4 regions of the Paenibacillus sp. FSL R5-0744 genome follow, and region 3 is predicted to be linked to each of the others. Evidence: riboswitches for the same ligand, from Rfam matches in the RefSeq annotation. Region 3 holds a riboswitch; each other region holds the start of a gene.
What was found. Region 3 has a riboswitch for cyclic di-AMP ahead of MKY19_RS02660 (hypothetical protein). Riboswitches for the same ligand answer to the same signal wherever they lie in the genome.

Region 1: it holds a riboswitch for cyclic di-AMP, as region 3 does, so the genes downstream of both, MKY19_RS25380 (TrkH family potassium uptake protein) here and MKY19_RS02660 (hypothetical protein) in region 3, are expected to answer to the same signal.
Region 2: it holds a riboswitch for cyclic di-AMP, as region 3 does, so the genes downstream of both, MKY19_RS00190 (3D domain-containing protein) here and MKY19_RS02660 (hypothetical protein) in region 3, are expected to answer to the same signal.
Region 4: it holds a riboswitch for cyclic di-AMP, as region 3 does, so the genes downstream of both, MKY19_RS00540 (C40 family peptidase) here and MKY19_RS02660 (hypothetical protein) in region 3, are expected to answer to the same signal.

The regions. Positions count from the first base shown of each region.
Region 1 covers NZ_CP150228.1:5,749,393-5,753,608, forward strand. The annotation lists gene MKY19_RS25375 (TrkA family potassium uptake protein) at 1-260, opposite strand, end outside; gene MKY19_RS25380 (TrkH family potassium uptake protein) at 274-1,569, opposite strand; cyclic di-AMP (ydaO/yuaA leader) riboswitch at 1,706-1,885, opposite strand; gene MKY19_RS25385 (CPBP family intramembrane glutamic endopeptidase) at 2,200-3,885, shown strand; gene uvrC (excinuclease ABC subunit UvrC) at 3,992-4,216, opposite strand, start outside.
Region 2 covers NZ_CP150228.1:39,889-44,104, reverse strand. The annotation lists gene rnmV (ribonuclease M5) at 1-103, opposite strand, end outside; gene MKY19_RS00190 (3D domain-containing protein) at 280-1,443, opposite strand; cyclic di-AMP (ydaO/yuaA leader) riboswitch at 1,725-1,954, opposite strand; gene MKY19_RS00185 (TatD family hydrolase) at 2,152-2,922, opposite strand; gene MKY19_RS00180 (HD domain-containing protein) at 3,034-4,216, opposite strand, start outside.
Region 3 covers NZ_CP150228.1:587,222-591,437, forward strand. The annotation lists gene MKY19_RS02650 (hypothetical protein) at 1-11, opposite strand, end outside; gene MKY19_RS02655 (hypothetical protein) at 28-519, opposite strand; cyclic di-AMP (ydaO/yuaA leader) riboswitch at 653-818, opposite strand; cyclic di-AMP (ydaO/yuaA leader) riboswitch at 1,239-1,428, shown strand; gene MKY19_RS02660 (hypothetical protein) at 1,619-2,035, shown strand; gene kdpA (potassium-transporting ATPase subunit KdpA) at 2,252-3,928, shown strand; gene kdpB (potassium-transporting ATPase subunit KdpB) at 3,945-4,216, shown strand, end outside.
Region 4 covers NZ_CP150228.1:112,496-116,711, forward strand. The annotation lists gene MKY19_RS00530 (cytochrome c) at 59-415, opposite strand; gene MKY19_RS00535 (GNAT family N-acetyltransferase) at 543-1,028, opposite strand; gene MKY19_RS00540 (C40 family peptidase) at 1,284-1,775, opposite strand; cyclic di-AMP (ydaO/yuaA leader) riboswitch at 1,781-1,922, opposite strand; gene MKY19_RS00545 (C40 family peptidase) at 2,282-2,710, opposite strand; cyclic di-AMP (ydaO/yuaA leader) riboswitch at 2,764-2,902, opposite strand; gene MKY19_RS00550 (hypothetical protein) at 3,117-3,947, opposite strand; gene MKY19_RS00555 (M1 family metallopeptidase) at 3,959-4,216, opposite strand, start outside.

The sequences.
Region 1 (4,216 bases), 1.7 Mb from region 3:
ATCGCCGCCAGAATACTTCGTTCCATATTGTCGCCAATCGCAACAATCCCACAGTCAAAGTTCCGTACGCCAAGCGAGCGCATAATTCCTTCATCTGTAGCATCAGCCACTACCGCATGCGTCAGGTGATCGCTCATTTCCTCCACACGCTCCTCATGGTGATCAATGCCGAGCACCTCGTAGCCCATTTCCATCAGCTCAAGTGCAAGGCTTGAGCCAAAGCGGCCTAAACCGATTACTACAAATTGCTGTGCTTTCATTTCGGATTAACTCCTATCCAATAATTATTTTACCTTCTGGGTGCTTATACAATGGTTTACCCTGTTTAGGTCCAAGCGCATACACTAATGTTAATGGACCTAGCCGACCTGCAAACATGGTCAGACAGATCAGAATCTTGCCGAAGATAGACAGTTCAGGTGTCAGCCCCATGGTTAGTCCCACCGTGGCAAAAGCTGAGGTCGTCTCAAATAATATCGCTAAGAAATTACTATCCTCTGTTGTGGACAGTAACATCGACACCGTGAGGACCAATAGCAAAGCGAGTAATGTTAACGTCAACGCTTTATAGATACGCTCCTGCGCCAATCGGTAACGGAACAGTACAACATCTTCACGTCCGCGCAGCATCGCGATTACTGCACCAATCATAATCGTAAAGGTTGTAGTCTTGACCCCGCCACCTGTTGATCCTGGAGATGCACCAATAAACATAAGAATAACCATAAAGAACTGTGAGGCTTGCCGCAGTCCGGCAATATCCACCGTATTGGCGCCAGCGGTTCGGGGCGATACCGACTGAAAGAATGCCGATAATATTTTGCCGCCGAAATTTAAATTCCCCAGTGTGCGCTGATTCGTAAATTCAAATATAAAAATAACCAAAGCGCCGATAAGAATAAGCCCTGCAGTGGTGGAGAGTACAACTTTGCTATGCAAAGATAATTTACGTTTGACACGAAACTCCACCAGATCCGACATGACAATAAAACCAATACCGCCAGAGACAATCAGAAACATCACCACGATGTTCACTAGCGGGTCATATACATAATCGGTTAAACTCCGGAAATCCCCGAAAATATCAAATCCAGCATTATTAAACATAGACACCGCATGAAATATTCCAAAATAAATGGCCTTTCCCAGTGGCATATCAAACGCCCAGCGTAAGGACAGAAGCACCGCTGCACAGCCTTCGATGACCAAGGAATAAATAAGTACTCTCCGGATCAGTCGAACAATCCCCTCCATTGAGCCTTGGTTCATTGCTTCCTGAAGGATCAGTCTGTCCCGCAAGGAAATTTTGCGTTTCATCATCATGGCAAATAAGGTCGCCATTGTCATAAACCCTAAGCCGCCCACCTGGATAAGCACCATAATTACGGTTTTCCCAAAAATGGTGAATGTCGTCCCGGTGTCCAGCACCACAAGTCCCGTCACACAGGTGGCCGATGTTGCAGTAAACAACGCATCAATAAAACTAACAGCATTCCCGCTGGTACTCGAAATGGGAAGCATTAGCAGCAAGGCTCCAATCAGAATGATCGATGCAAAACCAAGCACCATAATCTGAGGCGGAGAGAGCTTCAGGAACTTTGATTCAGAAACCCTGCGAAACTGTGAAGCCACTACGCTCACCCTCTTATCAAAATTTAAAGAATTCCAACAAAAAAAGCACTGGAAAACCAATGCTACCCTTGGTTCCTGCAGTAAATTAGCCTACGAGGTTAGCTGACGGATTCGGACTGTGCAGGCTGCCCTATTCGTTCCTAGAACGAAATTCACCCCTGATGAATAAAGACAACGCCTATGGCGTATACTCATCTTTTCATTACTTCTTATGGTTCCCCCGTTTTCACCTGAAATTCGGCTATATACAATTGCATACAAATTATATATGTTATTTCGATAAATCACAAAGACACTATTAATGGTGATTCATATGAAAAATGCGGTTTGGAGAGGATGTACCACTAAGAGTGCCTTTTCTCATCACTTTTCCGTGTTTTCCCTGCAATTGCATCGATTTTCATGAAAAATGAAGAAAGAATCACCTTAAATTCATGGTATATATTCAGTTACCTATTCTATAATATCTCTATTACCCATAAAAAGAATATACGATGATTTTTGTAACTATCATGGCACTAATACTATAATGGAACATAACATTGTCAGTTTACAAGGAGGCGTTACATGAATCCCGTTGGCCAGCCCTTACAGCAACGTGCCCTCTCCAAGAGGCTCATCATCTCGGGCATTATCGGTCTTATTCTATTTATTATGTTTCAAATTGCTCCCTCGGTGCTAAATAGCCCTGCCGGGGAAGATACTACTGTCATCAGTAAGGCGGAAGCCCGCGACAAAGCCATATCATTCGCAGAACAAAAGCTGAACTACACCAAAGCACCAACCGATCAGTGGAATGTACTGTACGATACGGACTCTTCCTTTTATGGTTATATGTCCCGCGAGAAGCTTTTGGAGGACTATACAAAAAAGAAATTGGATCAACGATATCCTTTTGACATCTTTCGTGTAACACTTAGTCCTTCAGCGGAACAAGAGCCACTGATCTCTGTTGACCTCAATATGTATACTGGTGGAGTTGTCGCTTTCACACAAGGTGCAGAAGGATCAGGTACCGGATTACCAAACAATGTATCCACCAGTGCAAAAGAAGAGGACAAGGGTACTACCTTATCACTTGCACAAAAAGAAAATCTTGCCCGTCCCTGGCTTCAGGAATGGGATGTAAATGCCGCCAAGCTGCAAATTGAATCGAATACGGGAAACTACGGGCTCGTGTATACAGATCGTTCCGTTCAGATCGGCGAATCCTTACTACACTATTATTTCGATTTCACTGGCGAACAGGTATCCAGCTTTAAAGCAGGATTCACCGCTCCAGCCTGGCATACCTCCTATGTAAAGGACCAGACCTCTCTCGCGGAAAAGTTTACTTTATTCGGCTACGGTTTGCCTACTTTAGCTTTAGGAATTCTGGCACTCATCTACAGCATACTTAGAAGAGAACATACCTCCTTTAAGCGTGGAATATTCCTAAGCTCAGCTTATTTTGTAATCATGATGATCAGCACCTATAATATGCTCCCTGAATCCTCAGGCGAAGGACTCGAGGCTCAGATAACTTCCGTCATAATGTTCATCATTTATGCCTTATATAGCCTCCTAATGTCCTCCCTGCTCTATTTTTCTTTAGTTGGAGGGGACGGCCTATGGAAAAAAGAAGAGGGGATGAACCCATGGCCTCGTGCTAAAGAGCCTGGCTATGGAAAATATGTTCTGGATAGTATCCGGGCTGGATACGTCTGGGCATTCGTGCTGCTAGGGGTGCAGACCCTTATGTTCATTGTATTATCACTTACCTTGCAGAACTGGTCCACTACTGACGCTACTCAATCTCCTTACAACATGAGATATGCTTGGCTGCTGCCCATCGTTGCATGGCTCGCTGGTTTATCCGAGGAAGCCATTTATCGTTTTTTCGGAATTCCTATGTTGAAAAAAGTATTCCGAAGCACGTTCATTGCTTGCCTGATCACCACGCTGGTTTGGGCGTTTGGCCATACGCTGTATCCGATCTACCCCATCAGTTCCCGTCCTATTGAGCTGACCGTGATTGGTTTGCTCTTTAGCTATATTTTCCTTCGTTACGGATTTATTGCCGTCATGTTCAGTCACGTCGTGTTTGACAGCATTCTGATGGGCGCTACGCTGATCTTTATGAAGGAAAGCGTGAATGTAGGGGCTGGTATCTTCGCGATTATAATGCCGTTCATAGTCGCCTACATCGTCTATCGGTTTAATCCACCGCAGAAATCAGAACCTAAGCCGGTTGAACCTACATCTGTAATTTAAAGAAGTAACGGGTGGATAACCTATAATAAAAAAAGGTGTCACAGCAGAAAACTGCTGTGACACCTTTTTTATATTAACGTATACATCATTCCAGTATTTCGAATGCCTATGTCGCTGGCTCTTCATCCTTGAGCGCCTCAAGAATTTGACTAGCCAGCTTTTCGCCAATAGAAAGTGATATAAAATCCTCTATGGAGGCTTCTTTAATTTTCTTTAGTGATCCGAAATGCTTAAGCAGCGCCTTGCGCCGCTTCTCGCCTATACCTGGTATGGAGTCCAGTTTAGAAGTAACCATGGACTTCCCACGTTGTTCACGGTGGAAGGTGATGGC
Region 2 (4,216 bases), 550 kb from region 3:
GGTCCACAGCCGAGCCCCCTGTTTCGATCGTATCTGCTTCAACAGCGCGTTTAACAGCGACGGTATCACTCTTACCTTCAACGACAATTAATTCCTTAATCATATCTCTTGACTCCTTCCAAAAAAAGCAAAAAAGAAGAGGTTTCGCTCCTCTTCTTTTGGTTAAAGAATGTATAAGTGATGAGCGGTTGCTCTGCGATCAACGAAATGATCATCTGGCGTTCCTTAACGGTTATCATCACTATAGCTTATCAAAGAATAATTTGCAAAAGCTTCAGCCTAGTTTAACTCCGGCTTCACAGGTCCAATAACATAAACGGTACGTGATTTACGACCGAAATTACGGACATGGCTCAGTGAATCGTAATAGACATCTACTTTATTGCCTTTAATGGCACCGCCAGTATCTTCTGCTCGGCGGAACCCAAGTCCCTCGATATATACCCACCAGCCAATAGGGATTACATTCGGGTCTACCGCAATTGTACGACCTTCCGTTACGCGTGTTCCGGAGGCAGTTTTGGTACCAATACCTGGCTCTTCTGATGAATAAGCTGTCATGGAGACGTTCTTAATCATCTTCTTGTACTCAAAGTCTACGCCAGCCTTGCTTGTGACGTTATTAGTCTTGGCGCTAACCTTAGCCGTTTTTGAAGTGGTGTTTGATTTGGAAGTTGTTGTAGTCTTAGCTACAGCCGGCTTAGGAAGTGCTTTGGTACCAACGGCAATAATCTTATCTTTCGTTACCGTTTGTACTTCCTTACCAATCATGCGCATAGAGGCCAGTTCTCCGTCTTGGTAGATCTTCTCAATATGCTGAATCATGACGCCTGGTTTGCCTGCCTGTGCCACTCTAACTGTTCCCACAGTAAGGGAGGGGTCTGCTGTCTTGATGACTCTGAAGGGTAAGTTAGTTGTTCGCTGTACGGTCTGTTTGTTGATGCGAACAATCTTAACCTCCATGTTTGCAGAAATGGTGGTGTCTAACGAAGGGAAAATCTTATCATGACCTTCTAGGGTAATGCCCATTTTCTCAATTGCTTTACCAATTGTGTCTTCGGTCGTATATAACGTTTTTGTTGCTCCATCCGCAGTAAGACTAATTTTCTGCGCACGATTGATAACGACACGGTCACCGTCTTTTATTTCATCACTCAGACCTAAAGATAGTTCATCATGCGGCTGCAGCGAAATTTGCTCTTTCTCCAACACATCACCAAGAAGCGCTTCCCGCGTTTCAAGCGTCTGTGTTTGCCCGTCTATTACTAAAAATAATTGTTTGTTACTTTGACCGTGTACGTACAGCAGAATAAGTAGCGCGATAGCGACTGAAATCACGCCTGCAAGTAAAAGTACGCGAGTATTTACTTGCTCCCACCGTAATGCGAAAGACCTGCTGGATGACTGCGAATCATGGGATACTTCTGGTTGGAATACGCCCATTCTCTCCATCCTCCTTACATAGCCCCGTCGTCAATTGTATATCATGAGGACTGAATTCCTTTGACGAAACTATTTGAGATTGTCACAGGACACGCACGTAATAACTTAGCGTCTCCTGCTCATGGATCGCCTGCTCGGCACAGCTACTCCCACCCCTGTTATATAACAGTATGTGGGCAACATTCTATTTATTCAAAAATAAAAAAGCCTAAAAAGAGTTCAACTGAGGACTCTTTCGTGGCTTCTCCAATATCAGAATAGAGAATGCTTGTGCACGAGGTTGCCTCTCTTACTTGCGCTTACGGGGTTAGCTGTCGGGTTCGGACGAAAGAGAGACGCCCTATTTCAGGTCACCCGCTCATGGCGGTTGCCCTTAAATTCACCCCAAAGACCACGTGAAGAAATCAAATACTGTCCTACGGCACGTCTAAACCGTATTTAAAATACAGGCATGCGGCAGGTCAATATTGGTTCCCCCGTTCTCCATACGGAGACTCAGCGAGACGATCCATGAATCAATGGCTGTCACTATAACACAGCTCACATCACTGAAAAGATGATATCCTGTTTTGATGCATGTTGTAAAGGACGATTCAACCACGTTTACGCAAAAATATGGTTAAAATATTGTAATATTCAGCCGTTTTTATATTAAAAAAGTTTAATATATCGGCCATTCTCTATTTTTCGCCTGTTTTGCTCCCGTTTTCACTCAATCCCAAATCGTTCCAGTGCGTTCGCATACGTTATTTTAGCCAATTCTTCCCATGTTAACCCTTTAATTTCAGCTGCTGCCTCTGCTACAAGCTTCACATGAGCGCTCTCATTTCGCTTCCCGCGGAAGGGGTGTGGAGTCAAATATGGAGCATCGGTTTCGATCAATAATCGGTCTAGTGGGGTCTGCGCAAGCACTTCTTTTGGCACTCTTGCATTTTTGAACGTAATGGGTCCTCCAAAGGATAAATGAAAACCAAGATTCAAGCACATTTTAGCTGTTTCCCAGCTTCCTGAGAACGAGTGCATCACGCCTCCAACCTCATTTGCTTTTTCCTCCCGTAAAATCCGTACAACATCCTCATGGGCATCACGATCATGAATACAAATCGGCATATTTAATTCACGGGCTAGTCCAATTTGCTTGCGAAAAACTTCATGTTGCACATCCTTGGGAGAAGTATCCCAGTAATAATCCAGTCCGATTTCACCAATAGCCACTACTTTTTTATGACTGCATAGAGAAGCGATCCAATCGAGATCTCCTTCTTTCATATCAATCGCATCCTGAGGATGCCAACCCACTGCCGCATAAATATAATCATAAGATTCCGCCAGCTTCATCGTTGAGGGAATCGTCTCCCGATTAAATCCGATATTAATCATCTTGCTAACTCCTGCTTCTACAGCACGGGCGATAACTTCTTCGCGATCCTCGTCGAATTGAGGTGCATCCAGATGCGTATGTGTGTCAAACAGAAACATTTTAACCCTCACTCCTTGTTCTTTTTTAAATATAAGACAATATAAGTTTCACACTATCCGTTATATCTTATATTTCTACTCTTCTTGTCAAATATCCCATATTTTCTTGTATTATTTTGCAAAAATCTCTGCAATAGAAGCAGGCAATCGCGTAAGCGCATTTCTCAACTTATCCTGAGGAAAATAAAGATGATATCTGCCACGGTGAATGCCGCTAATAGAACGCACAATATCCGACACCTCTGAAATTTCCCGCAGATGATCATGCCGATCAAGCAGCAGAATTTGTTTATTGTCAAAAGCTTCTCCCGGACGGAACACATCATAGGGCAGATCTGTCGGAAAATCAATCTCCAAATCATATTCTGGGTGAAGTCCCGCTGCCGAAAAACTGCTGCGAATTTCAGTAATCATATCTGTATCGAGATTCTCCACCTCAACATATTTATAAAGTTTACGATGAATAAAACGGGTACACAAGTCGCTTAGTAGCTCATCTTTCTCAAGCGTCCACTGCATAAAAGCCGTCTGTACCAGTGCTTCATCTAGCATTAAATATTGCTTCACTGTCACCTCACCACGGAACAAATCCTCCAGCGGATTAATCATGAAACTAAAATTGTACCCCTCTTGGAAAAGCTCCTTGGCTCTACGAAAAATTTGTCGCAAAATAATTTCTGAGCTACGTGTCACCGGATGAAAATAGACTTGCCAGTACATTTGATAACGCGACATTAAATAATCTTCAATGGCATGCATTCCCGATTCTTTTACAACAATTCGACCATTATAAGGACGCAGCATTCTTAAAATCCGATCAATGTCGATAGTTCCATAGTTTACACCTGTATAGTACGCATCACGCAGCAAATAATCCATGCGATCAGCATCTAGCGGACTGGAAACCAGATTTACAACAATTTCGTGCTCATAAGTTTTAGCGATTACAGAGGCTACTTTTCGAGGGAAATCCTCCTCCACATCACGCAAGATCTCAGTAATCTCTGTGTCCTCCAGAATAATTCGACAAGTCCAATCCTCATGATTCATTTCAAAAGCTTCTTCTATAGAATGGGAAAATGGACCGTGTCCCAGATCATGCAGCAAGGCCGCACACAAGGTGAGCAGACTTTCTTCAGGAATCCAATCCTTATACCCGCTTCGTTCAAATTGCGAAATAATTCTACGTGTAATTTCGTACACCCCTAGGGAATGAGAAAACCGACTATGCTCTGCGCCATGAAAAGTAAGATACGAGGTACCCAGCTGGCGAATACGGCGTAAACGCTGAAAT
Region 3 (4,216 bases):
CGCTGGTCCATGACAGTTTTTTCCTCCTTAGGTTTCCAAAAGCTTAAGATCTACATGGTGAATGTCATTAGCCTTCTCTATACAGGCGAGCATTTCAGCTTCATTCTCACAGACTGCGGTATGCTCTAGCCATAGTCTGAATTTCTGTTTGCGTATAACGGATAAATGTAAGGGAAAGGTGTTGCGGGATCTCATTACGTACCAACCGACTGCAATGTCTTTCCACGGTTCCTTAAAAGCGGTGAGCCACGGAAAACGTTGGTGTGCTGACCAATCCTGCAGCTGTTGCTTTTCTCGGATACTTTTATATATTTCGTATATAATTGTTCGGTCCATACAGTATTCACAGGTAGATGGGCTGCTGAAATGGCGAAGTGATTCAATCTGCTTCTGACCAAAAGCATAGCCGACAATAGTTCTGTGATGATCCTCTTCGAACCACAACGCTCCAAAGCAAACATAATTTAGACTTATCGGCTCAAGTAGCTCTTGCTGAGTTCCCCAATAATAGTGTTTCATTCCTTTCACCCCGTCCAGCATGCTATCACCCTATAGATTCAGGTAACGCAAAAACCGCAGCAAGAGGAGGACCTCTGCTGCGGTTTTGGAATACAGGTATACACACACCTGTGCCAAAGCGTGGCGGATCAAGGGTCTCTCTCTTTACGCTTACGAGGTTAGCTGTCGGATTCGGACGGTGAGAGTCGCCCTACCTATATGAGACTTGGACAGTCTCCTTCGGATTCACCCCAAGTAGGCCATGTGACCTGATGGTTCCCCCGTTCCCTGCAAATACAGGAACTCAGCGTTGAATGTATTTCGTGAAATAGATTCAACCCGAATCATACTCTTTTCAAGGTGTTTCTGTAAAAACAGAAAGTGTTCTTTTGAGCGCGATTTAAACCAAATCCTGCCTACTACGACGGAAAAGGGAACCAAATAGGTATTTATTGCGAGTTATCGGGCTTCTTCCTCGCTTAATCTCGACTTCTTGTTTTCTTACCTATAAAGGCGTTTTTTTAAGATTTCTACATTTGTGGTGAATAAAATCACATGGTATGCCCGCTTTTCGCTAATGGATTAAAACTCGAGTAAACAAGAGATATAGAGAGATTGGATATCAAGTAAGCGCTATCCGATACGAAAATAGTTTTTAATTTGCATTATTTTGGCATCAATCAGGTTTTACAATTCTTCCTGCATAAGGGTATGATTACTCCTGTTTCAACAACAATCGAATATTTGATCCGCTTAATTTCCGTTAAGGAAAGCGGGGGAACCAACAATCGGCAGACGATGTGAGAGTCGGAAGCCGGTTATGGGGTGAATCCTGTAGAAGATGCGAGTGAGCTCGCATCTATACAGGTAGGGCGACTCTCACCGCCCGAATCCGACAGCTAACCTCGTAAGCGTATGGAGAGAGGATGAGTGCAATGTGACCGCTAGCGAGCCACAGAGGAGAATCCTTTGTGGCTTTTTGCTGTGCTTTTTTAAGCAAAGCATTTATGGAAAACCTCACGAAGAGGTCGTTATATTCATCATTAGCGGTAGCTTTTCTTTCAAGATCAGGGTGATCAAGCTCTGATCTTACAAGCAAAGCATTTGAGGAGAATAAGAGATGACAGATCAGAATGAATATGTACTGGTATGTGCGCCAACGAAGGCAGGCGAACATTTTATTAAGCTTCTAAAATTCAGAGGCATTAAGATGGCCGGATTGACCAACAACTTGCCTGAGAAGGCCCTACTCGAAGAGATGGGGATTGAACAAGTCGTTCTAGTTGATACCCGCCATCAGAATACTTGGTTTCGCCCGCCGTTCCCGGTAGGACGGGTATATCTGTTCGAGAGCAGCTTTACGTTATGCTGCCGCTACATTCAGATGTGCCGCACTTGGACGACACAGCCGATTTTTGTAATCACAAGCTCAATAAATCCTAGATTGGTCTATAAAAGACTTGGTGCAAGTTATGTAATCTATTCTCATAGTGGTGATGCTGATTTTCTAATCGATAAATCACCTCATCAAGGATAAAAGAAGGAGTGCGGGAGATATGATGGATCTGTATATGGTGGCTTCGTTAGCTGTAATTTACGGGTTGTTTTATGGATTTATGCGCTGGTGCGCAGGTGTAGTTGAGGATACAGGGAGGGATAAGTTGTGATTCTAGTAATCGCTGTTACCCTACTGTTGTTTGTATATCTGGTTTACGCATTGATTCATCCGGAGAAATTTTAAGGAGGGGCATTCATGGGCATTTTGCAAATAGTTGCTGTAATCGTAATTCTTATCTTGCTGGTTAAGCCGATGGGCACGTATTTATATTATGTATTTTCTAATGAACCGAACCGTACGGATCGATGGTTTGGAGGCATGGAAAAAGGGATTTATAAGCTGATCGGCCTGAAAAAACGGGACGGAATGTCTTGGAAGAAGTATGCGCTCAGCTTTGTGTTAACAAATATCGTATTGGTTACTTTCAGTTACATTGTTCTTAGATTGCAGCGGGGATTGCCGTTAAACCCGAATGGAATTACGGATATGGAACAGACGCTTTCATTCAATACAGTGATCAGCTTTATGACCAATACGAACCTGCAGCATTATAGCGGGGAGACGGGGCTTTCGTATTTTTCACAAATGGCTGTCATCACGATGATGATGTTCACATCTGCAGCGAGCGGATTTTCTGTTGCGGTTGCCTTTGTCAGAGGAATCACGGGACGGAAATCAGTCGGGAACTTCTTCGAGGATTTCGTCAAAGCACATATTCGTGTGTTCATTCCGCTAGCTTTGTTAGTTTCATTGGTGCTGGTAGGACTACATGTGCCACAAACGCTCAAGCCATCACTTGAAGTCACTACACTAGAGGGCCAAACACAACAAATTGCTATCGGTCCAGTAGCTTCTTTGGAATCGATCAAACATCTGGGCACGAATGGTGGCGGCTTCTTCGGGGCCAATTCATCGCATCCTTTTGAGAACCCTAATCCACTTACGAACGTGCTAGAGATTCTCTCTATGTGGATGCTGCCAGCTTCGCTCCCTTATATGTACGGATTGTTTGCCAAGAACAAACGTCAGGGCTGGGTAATTTTTACCGCAATGATGACCTTGTTTGTTCTGCTGTTAAGCCTAAACTTCTATGCTGAATCGAAAGGCAATCCGGCGATCAATGCACTAGGAATTGAATCTTCACAAGGTAGTATGGAAGGTAAAGAGGTGCGCTTCGGCATACCGCAGTCTTCCTTGTTTACTTCAGTAACAACCGCAGCTACGACAGGTAGTGTTAACAATATGCATGATACGCTGACGCCGCTGGGAGGTATTACGCCTCTTGCACTGATGATGCTCAACAATGTCTTCGGTGGTAAAGGTGTCGGACTGATCAATATGCTGATGTATGCGATTCTGGGTGTCTTCCTGTGCGGTCTCATGGTCGGCAGGACACCGGAGTTCCTCGGACGGAAAATAGAGGCCAAGGAGATGAAGCTGATTGCCATAGCGATCCTTGTGCATCCGTTCATTATCCTTGTGCCAACCGCAGCTGCGTTCCTGACCGATTTGGGGCAAGGGGCGATTACGAACACTGGATTCCATGGACTCAGCCAAGTGTTATATGAATATGTCTCTTCTGCCGCGAACAATGGTTCAGGATTTGAAGGGCTTGCAGACAATACAACTTTTTGGAATGTCACAACCGGGATTGTCATGTTGCTAGGTCGTTATGTCTCTATCATTGCAATGCTGGCGGTAGCAGGTTCTCTGCTTAAGAAGAAGCCGGTTCCTGAGACGATTGGCACGTTCCGCACAGACAATGGACTGTTTACGGGAATTCTGATTGGTACAGTAGTGATTATCGGTGCGTTGACGTTCCTGCCGGTCATTGTACTCGGCCCCATTGCAGAATATCTAACCTTACGGTAGGAAGAGGGAGAATAAGATGAGTACTGTAAAAAGAAAAAAGTTGCTGACGGGACCCATACTCCTTAGCGCTGTAAAGGATAGTTTTATAAAGCTTAACCCAGTAACGCTAATCAAAAATCCCGTCATGTTCGTGGTAGAGGTCGGTACGATCATTGTCCTCCTCATGGTGCTGGCTCCTGGATATTTTAATGCAGAGCAATCGATAGGCTTCAATATCACAGTGTTGTTCATTCTGCTATTTACAGTGCTGTTTGCGAACTTCGCTGAAGCACTGGCGGAAGGCCGGGG
Region 4 (4,216 bases), 470 kb from region 3:
CAGATAGTGAACTATCTTCTGGCACGGGCGTTTTTAGTTGCTTAGGTAGTAGTTACTGTTACTTTTTCTCTGAGAGCCAGAGGGCGACGTTTGCAATCTCCTCAGGGGCTAGCTTTTCTTTAAAGGAAGGCATTTGACCGCGTCCTTTAGTGACGATACTGTAGATTTCTTCAGCATCATGCTGACCGCCTTCATTTTGAAGACTGGGTCCAACTCCACCTTGAAGCTGATCGCCGTGACAGGTGATACAGCTGGCTTTCACGGTTGCTTCGGCCTTTGCCGCATCCAATTGGACTTCCGGCATCGTCGGTTTATTCTGTTCAGCTACCTCTTCTTTACCTGGAAGTGTAAACATAAGTACTACCGCAAAGGCACAGGCGGCAAAAAACAAACCGCTCATGATCCATTTCTGCATCCCAGTTCGTCCCTTCTATGTAAGCTGCTCCCTACATTATAGCTCAAGGTGAAGCGTTATCATAGGGTTTGTGACAAAAAAATGAACGATAATGCCATCAAATCATTGAAAAATATGGAATTTAATATTATTTATCATAGACCATGCAATAAAAAGGTTTGTTTCCTGTGGGGGTTAGGCGCTCATACGTATCGGTAATCGTAAATCCACACTTTTGGTAAGTTCGGATCGCCCGCTGGTTCCAGGTCAATACCTCTAGATCAATCTCACGCTCAGGATAACGAATTAAGGCTGCTTGCACGATTGCATCCATGAATATTTTCCCTAGACCTTGACCGCATAGATCAGGGCGCATACCAATCCCCAAGCGAACAACACCTTCCATTGGAAACAACTGCGCGAATCCACACAAAATCCCTTGCCCATTTAGTATGGAGACATATTGCTCATTCCGTAGCTGCGGGTCACCGAACTCGATTCCAAGAGCCTGCATTTGCTCCCACGGCATCCAGCCGTAAATATTATAAGGGGCAGTGTAATCCCAGTTGCAAACCTCTTCCGCGTGACTGGTCTCCATAGGCGCTACATGAAAAGTAACAGAGGGATTTATCATAAGGTCAAGGACCTCCTTTCACGGGGGAACTTTAAATGTCTTATATTTGTAGCTTAAAATACTTATGGTCCTTATAAGGACATCGAAGGCGTTTATGCTTGTAACTAATTATATACAAAAAGAGGCATGGTCGACTCAGAAATTTATGAGGATTATTGTTTTACAAATTCTGAGAGGGGTAAATACTAAATAAGACAAAAAACAAGCTCTTCCCCAAGAATCAACATCTTGGAAAAGAGCCTATGTACGATTTACTTATTGAACATCATCATTATCTTCTGTCTCAGAAGCAACAGAATGATAAGCATCCGTGCTCATAATTCGTTTAGCACCGATGTAGCGTTTCACGTAGTAGCTATCACTCAGGGAGCTAATCGTTACACCGCGTGAGGAAGATGCGTGTGCAAACTTGCCTTCACCGACATAAATACCGACATGGGAGACACCCTTACCACTTGTATTGAAGAATACAAGATCTCCAGATCTTAAATCATCTTGGGAGATAGCAGTACCCATTTGATACTGGGAACCTGATTGGTGTGGTAGGTTTATACCAATTTTATCAAATACATACATTGTAAATCCGGAGCAATCAAATCCATTTGTGGAGATGCCGCCGGATACGTACTTAGTTCCGATGGTCTTGTCGATCACTTTATCCATTTTGGAATCCGCGAAAGCGCTTCCTGCTCCGATGGTGAAAATAATGGAAAAGCTAAGTACTGCTGCTGCTAGCTTCTTCTTCAAAAGTTTATACCCCTTCCGGATGCCTACGAGGTTAGCTTAAGGGTTCGGTTGAAGGTCCCCTATGACCCCTCTAAAAATGGAGGTCAATTCACCCAAAGTTGGTTCCCCCGTTTTCCTAATAGTTAGGAAACTCGGCTGATACTGTTGATTAGGAATAGCTTGTAATCAATACATGACAAAACCTTTGTAAATAACAACTTAATGATTACAAAAATGTTACTAAAATCTTACTGCAGTTATTGTAACAAACAGAGTGCCGCTTGGCAATCGTTTTTAACATAATCATGCAGAAAAATTCGTTTTTTTAAAGACAAAATGCATATGTAAGCGATAATATTAAACTAATTTTTATATTTATTGAAATTTTTATCAAATAAAAGTGTTTAAAGTCCGTTCTAGAGGTGTAAAGAATATAATAAGGCAAAAGAAAACCTGGATTCGATTAAGTCAATAATCAAACCCAGGTCTATATAATGTAATTGTGAGGTTATAGTTGTGGGGAAGTATTAATCGTAGGCTATAGCTTGATATGAGGAAGTACTCATTACTCTTTTAGCACCAACGTAGCGATTGGCCCAGTAGGACTGGCTAAGTGAAGTGATGGTCACGCCATATGAAGATGATGATTGTGCGAATTTTCCGTTTCCAACATAAATGCCGACATGGGATACGCCGTTGCCCAATGTGTTAAAGAAAACTAGGTCACCTGAACGTAATTTACTTTTGGCTACAGGAGTTCCGACATTATATTGAGCTTTTGAAGTACGGGGCAAAGAAAGACCCACCTTCTTGAATACATACGTAGTAAATCCAGAACAGTCAAACCCGGCAGTGCTAGTGCCTCCGGTTTTATAGGCAACTCCAATTGTCTTTGAAATAACACTGTCCATCTTAGAATCTGCAAAGGCACTTCCTCCACCAATAGAGAACGCCATCACAAGTCCTAGCGCCGCAGCGACGCATGCTTTTCTTAAATTCTTCAAAAAAATTGTACCCCTTCCAATGCCTGTGAGGTTAGCTTAAGGATTCGGTAGAAGGTTCCCCTATGATCACTGCAAAGCGAGATCAATTCACCCAAAATATGGTTCCCCCACTTCCCGGTGCAAGGAATTCGGCGTTTTATGCACCAGATAGTGACTTATCGACATGACTACGACAAATACATGAAGTTATGTAGAAATCGTTTCAAATGATTACAAACTTGTTACCAATGGAACAGGACTTATTGTAACAAAGTCTTTACGATTTTGCAAATCCTCATAATTTGTCTATAACGCGAAAGAGTCCCAGCTCCTGATTCAGGAACCGGGACTCTTATATTATGTTCTGTAATGCTTCAAATTATTGTGGAAATGCTTTACTTTGCCATAGATGATATTGAGCTGAAATTCCCCACATTTTGAAGAGTGTTGAGGGCAGTGATGAAAGTTGACGAATAAGAAGTGCTGGTAGGCCAGGACAGAAGATACCCGTTAGTCCGCACACTAGCAAAAGGATCAGGCCTGCTGCACCAAGTATGATTGAAATTCCTATTGCCGGAATCAGCGACTTCAAGCAAATGAATAAGGAGGAGAACATCCCCGTGCCGCTGGTATAACCAAACTGCATATATAGAAGGAACAGGCGCACGATAAAGATGTATATAAGCCATGCCAATACGTATGGAACTAGATGAAGTAACAAAGAGTAGTTCAGAAAGGAGGACAAGAATAGCCCGTACATTTTTGGAGCAAGCCAGTATAACGGAAGTAGAGCCAGCACCCATTCGATTAGACTGAAGATAAACACTGGAAATCCATAAAGCTTCATACCTGGAAAAAAGAACAGGCCACGCTCTCCTTTTCGCTCCTGATGGAGTTCATGCAGTAATCCTGCCCTTATGAAGGGGGAGAGTAGCAGTCGTAAGACAACAAGCCCTAGGAACATCCATAACCAAGTACGTATCGCAGGATCTGTGTTTAAGCTGAACTGCCCTTCGACATAATAGAGTAGTCTGCCCATTCCGCTGCCTCCAGCGTCTTTATCTGGATAACGTAGTAGAATTGGAACGATAGCAGACCGGATGAAGCCGTACATAAAGTAGCCCCAGAGCAGTCGGTAGATGAAGAGCAGAATCAGAATATAAAATTGCTCCTTCATGCTTTGCCAGCCGCGGGTTATCGATGTTCTCACAATCATTCACCTCACCAGACAAGAGTTCCGAGCACGGTTTCAACTAGTTTAGTTACACTTAATGTCCAGCGGGAGAGCGTTTTGGGCTCTATTTCCGCCAGTCTGAAGTTATTAAGATGTTTGTTTTCTAACAGAATGGTATGCTCAGGATCAACCTCAGCAGAGAGAAGAAGCTTATCGCTTAACAATTGGAAGGTAGTCTCTGCTCCTTCACCGCTCCAGACCCGCTCTGTAGCAGAGCCATCGGCGAATGTGAATTTAATGGGAAC